DNA from 3 places in the Streptomyces sp. NPDC050287 genome. Region 3 is predicted to be linked to each of the others. Evidence: riboswitches for the same ligand, from Rfam matches in the RefSeq annotation. Region 3 holds a riboswitch; each other region holds the start of a gene.

The links. Region 3 has a riboswitch for cyclic di-AMP ahead of ACIBK3_RS46055 (M23 family metallopeptidase). Riboswitches for the same ligand answer to the same signal wherever they lie in the genome.
Region 1: linked by a shared signal. The riboswitch ahead of ACIBK3_RS32000 (peptidoglycan DD-metalloendopeptidase family protein) and the one ahead of ACIBK3_RS46055 (M23 family metallopeptidase) in region 3 are both predicted to bind cyclic di-AMP.
Region 2: linked by a shared signal. The riboswitch ahead of ACIBK3_RS36500 (transglycosylase family protein) and the one ahead of ACIBK3_RS46055 (M23 family metallopeptidase) in region 3 are both predicted to bind cyclic di-AMP.

Annotation. Positions count from the first base shown of each region.
Region 1 is NZ_JBITIY010000010.1:167,599-173,315, reverse strand. It holds gene ACIBK3_RS32015 (TetR/AcrR family transcriptional regulator) at 1-332, shown strand, start outside; gene ACIBK3_RS32010 (SGNH/GDSL hydrolase family protein) at 393-1,178, opposite strand; gene ACIBK3_RS32005 (DUF6250 domain-containing protein) at 1,324-2,040, opposite strand; gene ACIBK3_RS32000 (peptidoglycan DD-metalloendopeptidase family protein) at 2,295-3,254, opposite strand; cyclic di-AMP (ydaO/yuaA leader) riboswitch at 3,259-3,418, opposite strand; gene ACIBK3_RS31995 (alpha-galactosidase) at 3,725-5,717, opposite strand, start outside.
Region 2 is NZ_JBITIY010000013.1:263,746-269,462, reverse strand. It holds gene ACIBK3_RS36520 (exopolyphosphatase) at 1-156, opposite strand, end outside; gene ACIBK3_RS36515 (DUF501 domain-containing protein) at 153-698, opposite strand; gene ACIBK3_RS36510 (septum formation initiator family protein) at 722-1,198, opposite strand; gene eno (phosphopyruvate hydratase) at 1,330-2,616, opposite strand; gene ACIBK3_RS36500 (transglycosylase family protein) at 2,919-3,620, opposite strand; cyclic di-AMP (ydaO/yuaA leader) riboswitch at 3,625-3,811, opposite strand; gene ACIBK3_RS36495 (transglycosylase family protein) at 4,005-5,093, opposite strand; gene ACIBK3_RS36490 (cytochrome P450) at 5,244-5,717, opposite strand, start outside.
Region 3 is NZ_JBITIY010000032.1:17,571-23,287, reverse strand. It holds gene ACIBK3_RS46080 (sensor histidine kinase) at 1-164, shown strand, start outside; gene ribA (GTP cyclohydrolase II) at 201-857, opposite strand; gene ACIBK3_RS46070 (MarR family winged helix-turn-helix transcriptional regulator) at 995-1,510, opposite strand; gene ACIBK3_RS46065 (dihydrofolate reductase family protein) at 1,578-2,768, shown strand; tRNA gene ACIBK3_RS46060 (tRNA-Met) at 2,847-2,920, shown strand; cyclic di-AMP (ydaO/yuaA leader) riboswitch at 3,241-3,396, shown strand; gene ACIBK3_RS46055 (M23 family metallopeptidase) at 3,408-4,436, shown strand; gene ACIBK3_RS46050 (aldo/keto reductase) at 4,528-5,472, shown strand; gene ACIBK3_RS46045 (PrsW family intramembrane metalloprotease) at 5,491-5,717, opposite strand, start outside.

The sequences.
Region 1 (5,717 bases), on a different contig from region 3:
CCGGCCAGGCCAAGGGCTGGCGGCTGTGGATCGAGGGCTGGGCGGCGGCGCTGCGCGAGCCCGCGCTGCAGGAGGTCACTCGGGATCTCGACAGGCAGTGGAAGGCGGCGCTCGCCGAGGTGATCGCCGAGGGCGTGGCCGCGGGGGAGTTCCGCTGCCCGGACCCGATGGGCACGGCCCTGCGCCTGACCGCCCTGCTCGACGGTCTCGCCGTACAACTCACGTCGTACGCGGGTGCGGTCCCGCGCGCGCGGGCACAGAGGTGGGTGGACGAGGCGCTGGCCCGGGAACTGGGGCTGACCCGCGAGGCGCTGACGGCCCAGGAGCCGTAACGCCGAGTGCCCGGCGCCCGCCCGCCGTCCTGGGGGCGAAACGCACGGGCACCCGCACCCTCAGGCCACCGAAGCGATCCGCGTCTTGATGTCGTCCGGTGACAGCGTGCCCTTGGCGGTCACGTGGTCCCCCGACGACTCCCCCCGCAGCCGGCGTCCGATCCACGGCACCAGGTACTCGCGCGCCCAGTGCACGTCGTCGCGCCGGATCTCCAGGGTGCCGCGCGGCGGGAGCGGCGGCCAGGGCTGCTCCGGGTCGGCAGGGATCTTCAGGCCGAGGGCCTGGCCCGCGCGCAGCGCCACGCGGGTGTGCCCCTCGGGCGAGAGGTGGAGCCGGTCGCCGTCCCAGGCACGGCGGTCCTGGATGGACTTCAGGGACCACAGGTCGAGCACGGGACAGCCGTACCGGTCGGCGACGGCCCGCACATGCCCGTTGTACGTGGCGATCTTGCCGCGCAGATGCTTGAGGACGGGGACGCCTCGGGTGTCGAAGCCGGTCGTCACCATCACGGTGCCGGCGACGGCGGTGAGCCGCGCGATGGCCCGCTCGAAGCGCTCGGCCACCTCGTCGGGGTCGGTGCCGGGACGGATGATGTCGTTGCCGCCGGCGCAGAAGGAGACCAGGTCCGGCGCGAGTGCCACGGCCTGCGGCAGTTGGTCCGCCACGATCTGGTCGAGCAGTTTCCCGCGCACGGCGAGGTTCGTGTAGGTGAAGTCGCCCTCGGGCCGGCGGTCCGCGAGAAGTACCGCGAACCGGTCGGCCCAGCCGACGAACGCCCCGTCGGGCCCGGGGTCGCCGACGCCCTCGGTGAAGCTGTCCCCCACCGCCACGTACGACCCGATCACTGATGTGTTGTCACTCTTCGAATCGTCTGCCACATCGGCCCATGATTCCCCTTCGGATGTGAGCTACGCGACCGTAGGAAAGGGTTGACGGGCGGTGAGATAAGCCACTGACCAAGGGTTGGTCAAACCAGGAATAGCCTTCTTGTCAACGCTGTTGGAGCTTCGACTGCCACACCCGGAACCCGGAGATCCGGAAGTGGCTCCAGGTGGTCCGGAAGGCGAAGTGCCCACTCGTGTACGGCTCCGGGTCCCGGTAGTCGAACACCAGCCGTCCGTTGTTCCACCATCGCACCGTCGGACCGTCGGAGACGATCCGCACCCGGTTCGGCCGGTTGGCCACGAGCAGCGGCTCCGAGTAGTCGTAGACGAGCGGCCGGACGCCGGGCTCGCCGACATAACGGCGCAGCCGGGTCGTGGTGTTGGTGTTGGCGCCGTAGCCGGCGTAGTACGTCTTCAGGAAGTCGTATTCCGCGAGCGCACCGCCCCGCGCGGTGGCGAACAGGTCGTCAGGGGAGCGGACGTCGAGGGCGTTCCAGAAGTTGTTGAGGTCGGACACGCGGTCGTTGACCCCGCCCTCGGACACCGGCGTGGCGGTGTACTCCAGGATGTACGGTCCTTCGAGCCGCTTCCTGAACCAGACCGTCGCCCCGGCGGGCACGTCGATCTCCAGGATTCCCTTCGAGGCGGCGACGGTGCCGCCCTGCTCGAGTTCCACGGCCCACTGTCCGAGGCCGTGGCGGAAGTCGTCGTGGGCGATCAGGCGGCGGTGGCGGGGCGAGGCGCTCGCGGTGGCCGTGGGGGCGAGGGCCGTGAGGGCGGCACCGGCCGCCAGGGCTCCGAACGCTCTGCGCGTGGTCGTCACGGGAAGCGGCTCCTTCGGGAGGGGTGATGGAGGGTTGGGGGCGACAGCGGGAGAAAGCGCTTACCCCGCAACGGAGTTCACTGTGACCTGACCGACCCCGCGCTGTCGACACCTCGGTCGCCCCTGCCACATGACCGCAATGTGATGATCAGGACGAGACAGGAAGTCCGCCGAGCCCCGGACATACCGAAGGCCGGACCCGGGGATCGGGGTCCGGCCTTCGGCAGCGTGTCAGGCAGATGGTCTACGGGGCGTCAGCCGACCGAGACGCCCTTCGTGCGGAGGTAGGCGACCGGGTCGACGTCGGAGCCGTAGTCCGGGGTGGTGCGGATCTCGAAGTGCAGATGCGGTCCGGTCACGTTGCCGGTCGCGCCGGAGAGGCCGATCTGCTGGCCCTCGGACACACTCTGCCCGCTCGAGACGGAGAGCGATGACAGGTGCGCGTACTGCGCGTAGTAGCCGTCTGCCAGCCTGATGACGACCTGGTTGCCGTACGCGCCGCCCCAGCCCGCGGAGACGACCGTGCCCGCGCCGACGGCCTTGAGCGAGGTGCCGGTCGGGACGACGAAGTCGACCCCGGTGTGGTAGCCGCTCGACCACATGCTGCCCGCCATGTGGTACGGCGTGCCGATGGCGGCGCCGGAGACCGGGAGGGTGAAGCCACCCGCGGTGGTGGTGGTCTCCGCGCTCTGAGTGGCCTCCGTCGGCTTCTGAGACGAGGACGACTTCGACGAGGAGGACGACTTCGGCGAGGAGGCGGACGCACCCGAATCCTCGGAGGGCGACTCGGACTTCGTGGTGCTCGCCGCGGCCTTCTTGCCGATCGTGAGCTTGAGGCCGGGATGGATCAGCGACGGGTCGTCGCCGACGGCCTGGCGGTTGTCGTCGTAGAGCCGGTGCCAGCCACCGCTCACATTCTGCTCGTCTGCGATCTTGGCGAGGTAGTCGCCGGTCCGCACGGAATAGGTCCTCACATCCGAACCCCGCACGGAAGCCGCCTTTTCGGCCACCGCCTTTTCGGTCACCGACTTCTTCGCGGCGACCGGAAGAGACGACTGAGCGGAATTGCCCGAAAGGGAATGGGCACTCGCCGCATGGGCACCGGTGGCCCCCAGAAGCGGAAGGGCGAGTGCGGCGCCGCCGGTTCCGGCGACGGCTATGGAACGGGTGAAGCGCTGGGTCTTCGGACGGCGGTGCTTACCCTTCGCGGGCATGGCGAATTCCTCTCCGGCGCCTGCGAGGTGAGCTGTCGGGTGCGGACTGGAGATGCCCGGCCGCTCCGAAGAAACGGCTTTACCCCTAGCCTGTTCCGGAGACCGGAACAGGCGGTTGTGCCTGTGGGTCCCCCGCTCCTGCCGTGTACGGGTGAGTGTGTGCGGGATCCGGGCGGCGGCAGGATTGGGCGTCCGTCCGGATGGAATCGTGAAGGTAAGCGACCAAGACGCGCAGGGACAAGTGAGAGGTTGCGTCCCATTGCGTTCCTGTTGATTCCCCAAGGGAATGACCGGTCACCCTCCGTCGATCAGGAGGAAGCCCCTCACCCGAATCCCCTTGAAACACGCGAGAATTACGTGGACATGACGGGCGACGCACGGTCACGAATATGACGCTCCTCACGCGCCGCCCCACAGAACGCCTGATTCCACATGGAGTTGGAATGAAGGCGCCAATTAGGGCACAACTCTCAGATGCGGCGCAGCCGGAGAACTGTCGCGTCCAGATCTCCCCGCAAACCGGTACGCAGTCCGTGGTGCAGCAGCACCGCCCCTCGGTGCACTTCGCCCGTTTCACGGCATTCGTACGACGCTGTCGGGTCGAGCCCGCGCAGCCGCAGTGCCGGTACCGGCTCACCGTAGTGCTGGGCCTGGAGCCAGGCGAGAACGACCGCCTCGTCGCCGAGGACGTACTGCACCGCGCTCAGCCCGCCCTCCGGGGGCCGCAGCCGGTAGAGGTCGCCGCGCTGCACGAGGGGCCGGATCTCCTTGTAGAGAGCGACCCACTCGCCGGCCTCGGCGAGTTCCTCGTCGGTCCACTCGGCGAGGTCTCCGCCGACCCCCAGCACTCCGGCCATAGCGCTGACGAACCGGAACCGCAGGGAGCTGACCCGGCCGTTGAGCTGCGTGTTGGGGCTGTCGGTGACCCAGGCGGCCATCACGCGCGCGGGGTGGATCTGACTGAAGCCGTGCTGGATGGCGAGCCGGTCGAGCGGGTCGGTGTTGTCGGAGGTCCACACCTGGTCCGTACGGCTCATCACACCGAGGTCGATCCGCCCGCCGCCGCCCGAGCAGGACTCGAAGGCGACGTTCGGGTGGGCCTGACGCAACCGGTCGAGCAGGCGGTACAGCGCGGTCACGTGGTCGACCCACAGACGCTGCGGGTAGGGGTCGCCGGGCCAGCCGGCGTCGGTGAAGCAGCGGTTGAAGTCCCATTTCACATAGTCGATCGGGGCACTGGAGAGCAGGGTGTGGAGCTGTTGCCAGAGGTACTCCTGGACGTCCTCGCGGGCGAGGTTCAGTACGAGCTGATTGCGCAACTCCGTCCGCTTTCGTCCCGGTTGGTACTGCACCCAGTCCGGGTGGGCGCGGTAGAGGTCGCTGTCCGGGTTGACCATCTCCGGCTCGACCCAGATGCCGAACTGCATGCCGAGGTCGTGCACGGAGTCGGCGAGGGGCTTGAGGCCCTGCGGGAAGCGGTCGGGGTTGGGCGTCCAGTCGCCGAGGCCTGCCCGGTCGCTGGTGCGCTTGCCGAACCAGCCGTCGTCGACGACGAACAGCTCGACGCCGATCGCCGCGGCCCGGCGGGCCAGCACCCCCTGCTGCTCCTCGGAGATGTCGAACTCCGTGGCCTCCCAGGAGTTGAACAGCACGGGCCGGTCCCGGTCCGCGTCCGGGATGACGTACGCCCGCTGGTAGGCGTGCCAGGCACGGCTCGCCCCGCCGAAGCCCCCCTCGCTCCACAGGCCGGCGAAGACGGGCGTGGTGAAGGACTCCCCCGCCTCCAGACGGAGCAGGCCGGAGTCGTCGTAGCCCGCGCCGCCGGTGATCTGCACGCGCGTGTCGGGCAGCTCGGCCACGGCGATGCGCCAGGACCCGGACCAGCCGAGGGCGCAGCCGTACACCTCGCCGCGCTCCTCGGTCGCGTCGGTGTCGAGCGCGACCCACGGCAGGTGCTGGTGCCCGGTGTGGCCGCGGCGGCTGCCGATGACCTTCTCACCGTAGGTGAGGGGGGCGCGCACCAGCCGGGACTCCGCCGCCCAGCGGCCGTGCAGCTGGGACAGCCGCCAGCCGCCGTCACGGTCGGGCAGGGTCCAGGTGGCCGAGTCGGCGCGCAGGAGCTCCACCGCGGGCCCCTGGTTGTCCAGGCTCACCCAGCGCTCCACGACGTCGTGCCGCATCCGGTAGTGCAGCGTGATCGCGAGCCCTCCGTCCCGGAACCGCAGCCGCAGTTCGTCGTCCTCGGCCCGCTCGTACGCCTCGAAGGTCCACTCGGTGCCGCGTCGCTCGTCCGTGCGCACGGACAGGGCCGGGCGGACGAAGCGGGGGCCGCCCTCGACGGGGTACTCCTCGCGTCCGTCGAGCGGGGACTCGAAGGGCCAGTAGTCCGGCAGCGGGCGTACGGCGAGGGCCTCGGCGTCGGCGAGCCCGATCCGTGGGCCCCAGTGCAGGTGCAGCAGCTCG
Region 2 (5,717 bases), on a different contig from region 3:
GGGGGCGAGACGGCCCGTCCGGTCGACGCCCTGGCCGAGCCGGACGATCGTCATACGGCGGTCCAGATCGACCAGTTCACCGGTCTCGGGGTCCGCGTCCGCGACGAGGAGGCGGATGGAGTTCGTACCGCAGTCGATGGCGGCGACTCGGGTCACTGGTCGTCCTCCTCGGCGGAGCCGTCCTGCGGGAGCGTCACGCACGCCCCCTTGCGCCACCACTCGGGCAGCATCTGAAGCGCCTCGTCGCCCAGCGGGTTCACGCCGGGACCGGCGGCCAGGGAGTGGGCGACCAGGACGTGCAGGCACTTCACCCGGTCCGGCATGCCGCCCGCGCTGGGGAAGCCCGTCAGCTCCTCGATCTGGTCCCGGCGCCGGATGTAGTCCTCGTGCGCGGCCCGGTAGGCGGCGGCCAGCTCCGGGTCGCTCTCCAGGCGGGCCGTCATCTCCTTCATCACGCCGTTCGCCTCCAGCGTGCCGATCGCCGAGGACGCCTTCGGGCACGTCAGGTAGTACAGCGTCGGGAAGGGCGTGCCGTCGGGCAGGCGCGGGGCCGTCTCCACGACGTCCGGCTGTCCGCACGGGCAGCGGTGCGCGATGGCGCGCAGGCCGCGCGGCGGGCGGCCCAGCTGCTGCTTGAAGGCCTCGACGTCCGCGTCGGTGGGCTCGGTGCGGGGAGTGGTCGGCGGGGGCGTGTGCATGCCTGTCTTTCTGGTCGTTCAGTTCACTGGCCGGAGGCGTCGGCCTTGTCGACGCCGTCCCAGAGGTTCGCGTACCAGGGGCGGTCGGCCGCGCCCAGGTCGGCGCGCGACTGCTTGGCAGCGTTCGGGTCGATGACGATGAAGCCCGTCTCGCCAGGCATCACGTAATGCAGCCGCTGCCGGATCTGCTGCTCCGCGTACGCGTCGTCCTGCCAGCGTGCCTTGAGGTCGCGCAGCTGCTCGACCCGCTGCCGGGCCTGCTCCTGCAGACGCTGCTGGTCGGCGATGTCGCCGCGCTGGGAGACGTACTGCCTTATGGGGTAGGCCAGCGCCACGACCAGCGTGCACAGCACGAGGGCGAGCAGCGCCGCGCGGCCGGTGAGCCGGGAGCGGCGGGCCTGCCGTTTGGTCTGGGAACGGTAGACACGGGCCGCCGTCTGCTCGCCGAGCAGTCTGATCCTGGTCGCGGTGGAGAACCGGTCCCGGTCCTTCACGGCCATGTCCCCGCCTCCCCATCACACGTGCCTACGTCCCCGCACACGGTACGGGACCGGGTACGGGGACGTACGTACGACTGGCTGAGGATCGACCTTGGCGAGGTCAGCCCTCGGAACGGTCAGCCCTTGAGCGGTCAGCCCTTGAAGCGCGGGAAGGCCGAGCGGCCGGCGTACACCGCGGCGTCGTCGAGGATCTCCTCGATGCGCAGCAGCTGGTTGTACTTGGCGACGCGCTCGGAACGGGCCGGGGCGCCGGTCTTGATCTGGCCGCAGTTGGTGGCGACGGCGAGGTCGGCGATGGTGACGTCCTCAGTCTCGCCGGAGCGGTGCGACATCATGCACTTGAAGCCGCTGCGCTGGGCCAGCTCGACGGCGTCCAGGGTCTCGGTCAGCGAGCCGATCTGGTTCACCTTGACGAGCAGCGCGTTCGCGGCGCCCTCCTCGATGCCGCGGGCCAGGCGCTCGGGGTTGGTGACGAACAGGTCGTCGCCGACGATCTGGACCTTGTCGCCGAGGCGGTCGGTGAGGACCTTCCAGCCCGCCCAGTCGTCCTCGAACAGCGGGTCCTCGACGGAGACGAGCGGGTAGGCCGCGACGAGCTCCTCGTAGTACTCCGTCATCTCGGCGGCGGAGCGCTCCTTGCCCTCGAAGAGGTACTTGCCGTCCTTGTAGAACTCGGAGGCGGCGACGTCCAGCGCGAGGGCGATCTGCTCGCCGGGGATGTAACCGGCCTGCTTGACGGCCTCGAGGATCAGGTCGAGGGCCTCGCGGTTGGAGCCGAGGTTCGGGGCGAAGCCGCCCTCGTCGCCGAGGCCGGTGGACAGGCCCTTGGTCTTCAGCACCTTCTTGAGGGTGTGGTAGACCTCGGTGCCCCAGCGCAGCGCCTCGGAGAAGGACTCCGCGCCGATCGGCGCGATCATGAACTCCTGGATGTCCACGTTGGAGTCGGCGTGCGAGCCGCCGTTCAGGATGTTCATCATCGGCACCGGCAGCAGGTGCGCGTTCGGGCCGCCCAGGTAGCGGAAGAGCGGGAGGTCGCTGGCCTCGGAGGCGGCGTGGGCGACGGCGAGCGAGACGCCGAGGATGGCGTTGGCGCCGAGCGAGCCCTTGTTGTCGGTGGCGTCCAGGTCGAACATCGCCTGGTCGATCAGGCGCTGCTCGGTGGCGTCGTAGCCGACCAGCTCCGGGCCGATCTGCTCGATGACGGCCAGCACGGCCTTCTCGACACCCTTGCCCTGGTAGCGGTTCGGGTCACCGTCGCGGAGCTCGATGGCCTCGAAGGCGCCCGTGGAGGCGCCGGACGGGACGGCGGCACGACCGGTGCTTCCGTCGTCGAGGCCGACCTCGACCTCGACCGTGGGGTTGCCTCGGGAGTCCAGGATTTCCCGGGCTACGACGACGTCGATGGACGGCACGAGCATCTCCTTCTGGGATGTGACGCGGGTACGCGGGCCGCAGGGCCCGTGGTGCACGGAGCCGCGGTCGGCTCCGCGAGATGAGCCTAACCGCCCAGGGCCGATCGGCCATGCGCTCGCCCACCTCTTGGGCAGAACCGAGAGTAAATTGTTTCCGAACGGAACAAAGCCGGAGCCCAAAAAAGCCCCGCCCCGGTGCGTACGGGGGAATACGCACCGGGACGGGGAGCCCGTGGGGACAGGGGGACCCTCCACGAGGCCTTCCGCGGAAGAACCACGGATGTGAGGCGGTGCAGCCGCCGACCCGATTACTTCAGGTGCAGCTGCTGACCCGGGTAGATGAGGTTGGCGTCCTGGACGATGTCCTTGTTCAGCTCGAACAGCTTCGCCCAGCCGCCCTTGACGTCGTGCGCCTCGGCGATGGAGCTGAGGGTGTCGCCCTTGACGACCTTGTACTCGCCGTCGCCCTTCTTGACCTTCTTGCCGGTCGGTGTGGTGACGGTCTTCTTCGCGGCCGGACGCTCGGCGGAGCGGGAGGCCTGCTGCTCGGTCGTGGAGCGGGTGGTGCTCTTCGAGGAGCTGCTGGAGCCGCTGCCGGAGCCGTTCGACGAGGAGCCGGCGCTGCTGCCGCTGTAGGAGGCGCCGGACAGGCCCTTGCCGCAGACCGGCCAGGCACCCTTGCCCTGCGAGGCGAGGACCTTCTCGGCGACGGCTATCTGCTGCGCCTTGGAGGCCTGGTTGGCCTGCGGGGCGTAGGCGGTGCCCCCGTACGCGGCCCAGGTGGAGGCGGAGAACTGCACGCCGCCGTAGTAGCCGTTGCCGGTGTTGATGGACCAGTTGCCGCCTGACTCGCACTGGGCGACGGCGTCCCACTCGGAGGCGGTGGCGGCGGAGGCGTTGCCGGCCGCCATCAGCGGGGCGGCGACGGCGGCGCCGGTGACACCGGCGATGGCGATGGCCCGAGTGGCCTTGGACGGACGACGGTGCTTGCCCTTGCCGGAAAACAGCATGGAAGGATCCCCTCACCGACGCCTGCGAGGTGAGCTGTCGGGTTCGGGCCGGTTGAGTTGCCCGGCCGCACACCTTTCGGTGCGCGGCTTCACCCCGAGCCGGTGCCGGCCGCGAGTCCCCGGAGGGCCTCAACTGCCGGACCCGGCGCTTACCTTGGGTCCCCCGCTCCTGCCTACGGCGCTTGACGCGACGACTGTTCCCGGGCAACCGCTGGCAGGATTCGGCGTTGCGGCAGCCGGGGCTCGTGGTGACGAGCGGTCCTGACCGTAGACACGCGATCCGGGGAATTTCAAAGACGATCAAGGCTTCTGAGACTCATCCCACACTTTCACCAACCCGGACATTCGGTGCGAAGTATGCGTGAACTCCCGTTGCTTTTCGCCCTATTCGACACCAAGTCCAAGGGTCTGACCGGGAGTGATGCGACTCGGGTCGGCGCCGATGGCCTGCTTGTTCTCCTCATAGAGCGCGCGCCATCCGCCTTGGAGGTCAAGGGAGTCGGCGATGGACGCGAGCGTGTCCCCGACGCGAACCGTGTACGAGTCACCGCGGGCCGCGTGACGGCCGCCGGAGGAGCCGGCGTCACCGGTGCCGGCGAGCGTGCCCTCCGGGGCGCTGCCGCCGCGGTGCTTGCCGCCGGCCGCGGCGTCGGTGTCGAGGGCTCCAGCGTCAAGGGCTCCGGTGTCGACGAGGCTCGAAGAGCCGCCCACCCGCCAGGAGTTGTCCGAGTCGTCCTGCTCGGTCGCACCCGCGGACGTGCCGCCGGGATTCCGCGAGCCACCGGCGCCCGGACCAGAACCGGCGGAACCGGAGGAACCGGAGGAACCCGATGAATCAGGGGAATTGGAAGGATCAGAGGAGGAGCCGGACTTGACTGAATTGTCCGCCGAGTCCGAGGAATTCGACGCACCCGAGGAGGCGTCCGACGACGGTGTGGAGGCGGACGGCGAAGGTGCGCCCGAGGCGGCACCCGAGGACGCGCTTCCGGACGAACCGGACAACAGGCCACCGGAGTCAGACAGGCCGGACGAGTCCGAGCCGCTCGACGCGTCCGATCCGCCGCTTCCCAGACCCGTGTCGACGTCGGCCGATTTGGAGTCCTTGCTCAGCCCGTTGAGCAGTCCACAGGTGGACCAGTAGCCGACACCCTTGTCCGCGAGGATCTTCTCGGCGACCGCGATCTGCTGGTTACGGCTGGCCTGGTCGGGGCGCGAGGCGTAGTCGAGACCGCCGTGCTTCTCCCAGTCCGCCTGGGCGATGTGGAGTCCGCCGAAGTATCCGTCGCCGCTGTTCTCGCTCCAGGAGCCGCCGGTCTCGCAGTTGGCGACCTGGTCCCAGGTGGTGCCGCTGGCCGCGCTGGCGCCGGTGGCGGCGAGCAACGGGATCGCGATGGCGGTGCCGGTCACTCCGGCCGCGACGAGGAGAGCCGGGGCCTGGCGGGGGCGACGATGACGGCCGTTCCCGGAGAGCATGCGGAGACCTTTCGCGAGACAACGGTGACCAGCGCGACACTCGACACTCGGCGCCGCGCTGATCCGTGAACGTATAGGCAGACGATCACTTGTCACAAGTTAATGCCGCGCAGATCACGTGAAGATCACAGACTTGAGTGCGTGTCACCTTTACGCAGGTGAGACGAGTCGGCCACGTGGCGTGAACTCGACGGGCAGCGTACGCAGTCCACGCATGATGAGCCCGCCGCGCCAGCGCAACTCCGCCGGATGGACGGCGAGTCGCAGGTCCGGCAGGCGCATCAGCAGGCCGGCGAGGGCGGTCTGGCCCTCCAGACGGGCCAGGGGCGCGCCGAGGCAGTAGTGGATGCCGTGGCCGTACCCGAGGTGTTGATTGTCACGCCGGGACAGGTCGAGGGTGTCCGGTTCGGCGAACCGCTCCGGATCCCGGTCGGCGGCGGCGAGTACGACGAGGACGGGGTCGCCGGCCGCAATGTCCTGCCCGCCGAGGCTGACCGGCCGGGTGGCGAAGCGCCAGGTGGCGAGCTCCACGGGGCCGTCATAGCGGAGGAGTTCCTCGATGCCCGTCTCCAGGAGCCCGCGTTCGCCGGCGGCGAGGGACTGCTGGAGTCGGATGCGCTGGTC
Region 3 (5,717 bases):
TGCGGGTGCGCGACGAGGGCCGGGGCGGCGCGGACGAGAGCGGGGACGGGTCGGGGATCCTCGGCATGCGGCGGCGGGTCGCCGCGCTCGACGGGACGGTCGAGGTGACCAGCCCGGTCGGCGGCGGCACCGTGATCCAGGTCGAGTTGCCGTGCGTGTGGTGATCGCCGGGGACGGTGGGGAGGGGGTGGCGTACCCGGTCAGACCGCGTGGGTCGCCGGGAGTGGTGTCAGCTCGCCCAGGGGGAGCGTGTGCTGGGTCTGGAGGACCTTCGCGCGCAGGTAACGGACGTTGTGCGCGGTGGTGAAGACACCCGTGGGCACCCGGTTCTCGACGTCGATGCCGAGGTCGCGCAACTGGTCCGCCTTGTCCGGGTTGTTGGAGAGCAGGTCCAGGGACGTGATGCCGAGGGCCTGCAGCATCTGGGCCGCCGCCGTGTAGTCACGGGCGTCCTCGGGCAGGCCCAGCGCGGTGTTGGCGGCGTAGGTGTCGAGGCCCTGGTCCTGGAGGGCGTACGCGTCGAGCTTGTTGTAGAGGCCGATGCCCCGGCCCTCCTGGCGGAGGTAGAGCAGCACGCCGCCGCGGTCCGCGATGCGCTCGACCGCCTCCCGCAGCTGCCGGCCGCAGTCACAGCGGGCCGAGCCGAAGACGTCACCGGTCAGGCACTCGGAGTGCAGGCGCACGAGCGGGGTGGTGCCGGGGGCGGTGGCCGGGTCGCCGAGGACGACGGCCACGTGTTCCTGGCCGTCGGTGAGTCCGTGAAAGGTGACCAGTTCGGCGTCGACGCCATAGCCGTCGTGGAAGCGCAGCGGTACCCGGACGCGGGAGCGCGGGGTGGCGGCGGGGAAGTCGGGCATGCGGGTTCTCCCGGGTAGGGGTCCGGTGGGCACATCTGCTTAAGATTTGAAGCAGATCTACGACTCCGGACCCTACCTCATGCTTTAAATTTGAAGCAACGGGATTGTGGTGAGTGTCATGAAGGTGTGCGCCGGTGTCACGGACAAGGCGGGGACGAGCGGCGGCGCCACGGCACGTCGTCCGGGGCCGGGCGGGTGTCGCCGCTCTCCAGGGCTTGTGCGACGCTCGCGCAGATCTCCTCCAGCTGGTCCACCTGTTCCTCGGTGAGCTGGTCGAACAAGGACGCCCGTACGGTCGCCACATGGCCGGGCGCCGTGCGCTCCAGCGTCGCCATCCCCTCCTCGGTCAGCTCGGCGACGCTGCCGCGCTTGTCCCACCGGCAGTTCTCCCGGCGCAGCAGGCCGTCCTTCTCCAGCCGGGTCACCGCGTACGTCAGCCGACTTCGGGTGATCTTCGTGCGCTCGGCGAGGTCGGTCATGCGCAGGCGGTGTTCCGGTGCGTCGGAGAGATTGGCGAGGATGGAGTAGTAGAGGTGGGGCATGCCGGCGTCCTGCTGGAGCTGCCGGTCGATCGCGTCCTCCAGGAGGTGCGTCGCGGCGATGTACGCGCGCCAGGCGCGCTGCTCCTTGGAGGTGAGCCAGCGAGTCGTCATACCCCTAGTGTAGGTTTGTTTCAAATTTGAACCAAGCCCGGCCCGTCCTCGAGAGTGAGCGCGTTCGATGCCGTATCCCTACGTCCTGCTGTCCGCCGCCGTCTCCCTCGACGGCTACCTCGACGACACCGGCCCCGAACGCCTGCTGCTCTCCTCCCCGGCCGACTTCGACCGCGTCGACGAGGTACGGGCATCCGTCGACGCGATCCTCGTCGGCGCCGGGACGATCCGTGCCGACAATCCGCGCCTGCTGGTCAATTCGCCGCAGCGCCGCGCCGACCGTGTCGCCGCCGGGCGGCCCGCGTACCCCCTCAAGGTCGCGGTCAGCGGGTCGGGCGACCTGGATCCGGAAGCGAAGTTCTGGCACACCGGTGGTGAGAAGGTCGTATATACGACCGACAAGGGCGCGGAACGGGCGCGTGCGGTCGGCCTCGGCCTCGGCGGCGACGGCAGCGACGGCGGCGACCCTGACCTCGGCCGCGGTCGTGGCCTCGACGTCGATGTCGTTCCGGTGGGTGCCGGCCTCGACTGGCGGCGGGTTCTGGAACACCTGCACGACGTACGAGGCGTGGAGCGTCTCATGGTCGAGGGCGGCGGTACCGTCCACACGCAGCTCCTCCAGCAGGGCCTCGCCGACGAACTCCAGCTCGTCCTCGCGCCGCTTTTCGTCGGCGATCCGGACGCGCCCCGGCTCTTCGGCCCGGGCGCCTACCAAGGTGGCCGGCTGCGCCTGGCGGAAACCCGGCGGATCGAGGATGTCGTCCTCATGCGGTACGAGCCCACGGCCCCCGGCACCGGCTTGCTGCCCTCCGCCGCCGACCGCCACTGGCTGTCCCTCGCCTGCGAACTGGCCGGCCGGTGCCCGCCGTCGAGCACCGCCTTCAGCGTCGGCGCGGTGATCGTCGCCGCGGACGGCACGGAGCTGGCCCGCGGTCACTCGCGCGAGGGTGACGATCCCGTCGTGCACGCGGAGGAGGCGGCACTGGCGAAGATCGGCTCGGGAGATCCCCGGCTGGCGTCCGCGACGGTATACAGCAGCCTGGAGCCGTGCGCGCGGCGGGCGTCCCGGCCGGTGCCGTGCGCGGGGCTGATCCTGGAGGCGGGGGTACGGCGGGTGGTGACGGCCTGGCGGGAGCCGGACACGTTCGTGGCGGGGGCGGACGGGAGCGGGCTGCTGGAGGGGGCGGGGGTGGACGTGGTGGTGCTCGACGAGTACGAGACGTCGGCGAAGGCACCGAACCGGCACTTGGTGGGCTGACGGTGGTCCCCGTTCGGGGCGGCGGGACGACCGATGCGACATCTGTGCTGCGTATGGCGTACAGTGAAGACACAACGACGCGGGGTGGAGCAGCTCGGTAGCTCGCTGGGCTCATAACCCAGAGGTCGCAGGTTCAAATCCTGTCCCCGCTACTGAAGGCCGAGGGCCGGAATCCGAAAGGGTTCCGGCCCTCGGTGTGTTCGGGGGCCGCCGGGTTCGCGGCTGTCGGCGAGGTTCGATGGTTGTCACCTCGTGTGAGCAGGCATGCGCCCTGCGCATAACAACTGACACACCGTCAACTCCTGTGCGGTCTCTGGTGCCTGGTCAACTCGCCCGTTTTTCGCCGGTGGTGGGGCGTTGGTCCTGCCGGAAATCGTTAATGATCAAGCGGAACGGCTTGGAATACAGGCCTCGCGTCTATTAACGTTCGATAACGCAGCGCGGTCGTCCCAGCCGTCACAAGAGTCGGCTCCGTGCGCACGCGCCGAATCCCGCAAGGGAACCGGGGAACCACCACTTGGGGTGAATCGCTCGTAGACCGTCGTGTCCGCACGGCTGTTTACGCGCGTAGGAGACCTTCCTGCTCCGAACCCGTCAGCTAACCCGGTAGGCGAGAAGGAAGGAAAGGAGCACGCCCACGTGGCGTCCAACCGGCCTGCCCCAGAAGCCCCGTTCGTGCCGAGCCAGCGTGACAGCGAGACCTTCGGCTACGGCGAGTACCGCACCGACGAGGGCCCCTGGACGGAGTGGAACCCCACCGAGGAGTCCCTCCGACCCGTACGCGGCCGGCACCGTGTCGCAAAGCAGCGCGGCGGACTCGCCCGCAGCTCCACCGTCCTGGGCGTCGGCGTCATAGCCGCCGTCGGCGCGGGCGGCATGGCCAGCGCCAACACCGGCAAGCCGCCGCTGTCCATCTCCATGCCCGACCTGCCCTCGGTGGGTTCCCTCCTCTCGGACGATGACACCCCCGAGGTCACCGCGACCGCGCTCAGCACTGTCGGTACGACTTCCGCGCAGACCAAGCAGAGCGGCTCGGACGCCGGTGAGGTCCTGCGGTCCCGGATCCTGGCCCAGGCCGAGCAGCAGCAGGACCAGATCGAGAGCAAGGCCGCCGCCGACGCCGCGGCCGCCGCCGAGAAGCAGGCCGCCGCCGCGAAGAAGAAGGCGGAGGAGGAGGCCCAGGCCAAGGCCGCCGCCGCGAAGAAGGAGGCGGAGGAGGAGGCCGAGAGGAAGGCCGAGGCCGCGCGCCTGGCCGAGCTGGCCAGGCAGTACACGCTGCCGACCTCCTCGTACACCATCACCGGCACCTTCGGTCAGGCAGGCTCGCTGTGGTCCTCCGGCTACCACACCGGCCTCGACTTCGCCGCGCCCACGGGCACGCTCATCAAGGCGATCCACAGCGGGACCATCACCGAGGCGGGCTGGGCCGGTGCGTACGGCTACCGCACGATCCTGACCCTCGACGACGGCACCGAGCTGTGGTTCTGCCACCAGTCCTCGATCAGCGTCAGCGTCGGCCAGAAGGTCAGCACGGGTGACGTCATCGGCCGCGTGGGCGCCACCGGCAACGTGACCGGGGCCCACCTCCACCTGGAGGTCCACCCGGACGGCGCGGACACCGGCATCGACCCGATGTCGTGGCTGCGGAGCAAGGGGCTCAACCCCTGACAGCTGACGGCTGCCGGTTTTACGCGGAATTGGTGAGCGCCTCGGACCTTCGGCGGAATGAGGCGCTCCGTCACGGGTGTTGAAGAGAAGCATGACTTCTCTTCGCAAGCTCGGTTCCTCGGACCTCGAGGTCTTCCCGCTCGCCCTCGGAGGCAACGTCTTCGGCTGGACCGCCGACGAGGCGGCGTCCTTCGCCGTCCTCGACGCCTACACGGCCGCCGGCGGCAACTTCGTCGACACCGCCGACGGCTACTCCGCGTGGGCCGAGGGGAACTCCGGCGGTGAGTCCGAGACCGTGATCGGCAAGTGGCTGGGGGCCCGCGGCAACCGCTCCGACGTCGTCATCGCCACCAAGGTCAGTCAGCACCCCGAGTACCAGGGCCTGTCCGCCGCCAACATCAAGGCCGCCGCCGACGCCTCGCTGCGGCGCCTCGGCACTGACTACATCGACCTCTACTACACGCACTTCGACAAGCCCGAGGTGCCGGTCGAGGAGATCATCACCGCGCTCGACGAGCTGGTCCGGGCCGGCAAGGTCCGCTACATCGCCGCGTCCAACATCTCCCCCGAGCGGCTGGAGGCGTCCCTCGCCTTCTCCGACCGCCAGGGCCTGGCCCGGTACGTGGCCCTGCAGCCCCACTACAACCTGGTCTCGCGCGACACGTACGAGGGCGAGCTCTTGGACCTCGCCGAACGTTCCGGCATCTCCGCCGTCCCGTACTCCGCACTCGCCTCCGGCTTCCTCACCGGCAAGTACCGGCCCGGTACGACGGTCGACAGCGCGCGGGCCGCGGGCGCTTCCAAGCATCTTCAGACCGAGCGCGGCCAGAAGGTCCTCACCGCCCTCGACGAGATCGCCCAGTCCCACGACGCCCCGATCCCCACGGTCGCCCTCGCCTGGCTCGCGGCCCAGCCGACGGTCGCGGCGCCGATCGCGTCCGCACGGACGGTGGAGCAGCTGCCCGCGCTGCTGGGAGTGGCGGACCTGACCCTGACCGAGGCCGAGATCACCCGCCTGACGGACGCGTCGGCCTGAGCCTTTCGGCCCCGTCGACTACGACCGGTACGGGTTGTACGCCGGATCCGGCATCGTCGGATACGCCGGATACCCCGGATACGGCGTCCTCGGAAAGGCCGGATGGGCCGGTGCCGCCGGATATCCCGGATACGGCATCCTCGGATGGGCCGGATGGGCCGACGCCGTCGGATAGCCGTACGCCCCGCGCACCGGCCAGGGCGGCGCCGTCACCGCGACCGGTGGCGCCGTTGCCCGGGCCGCGT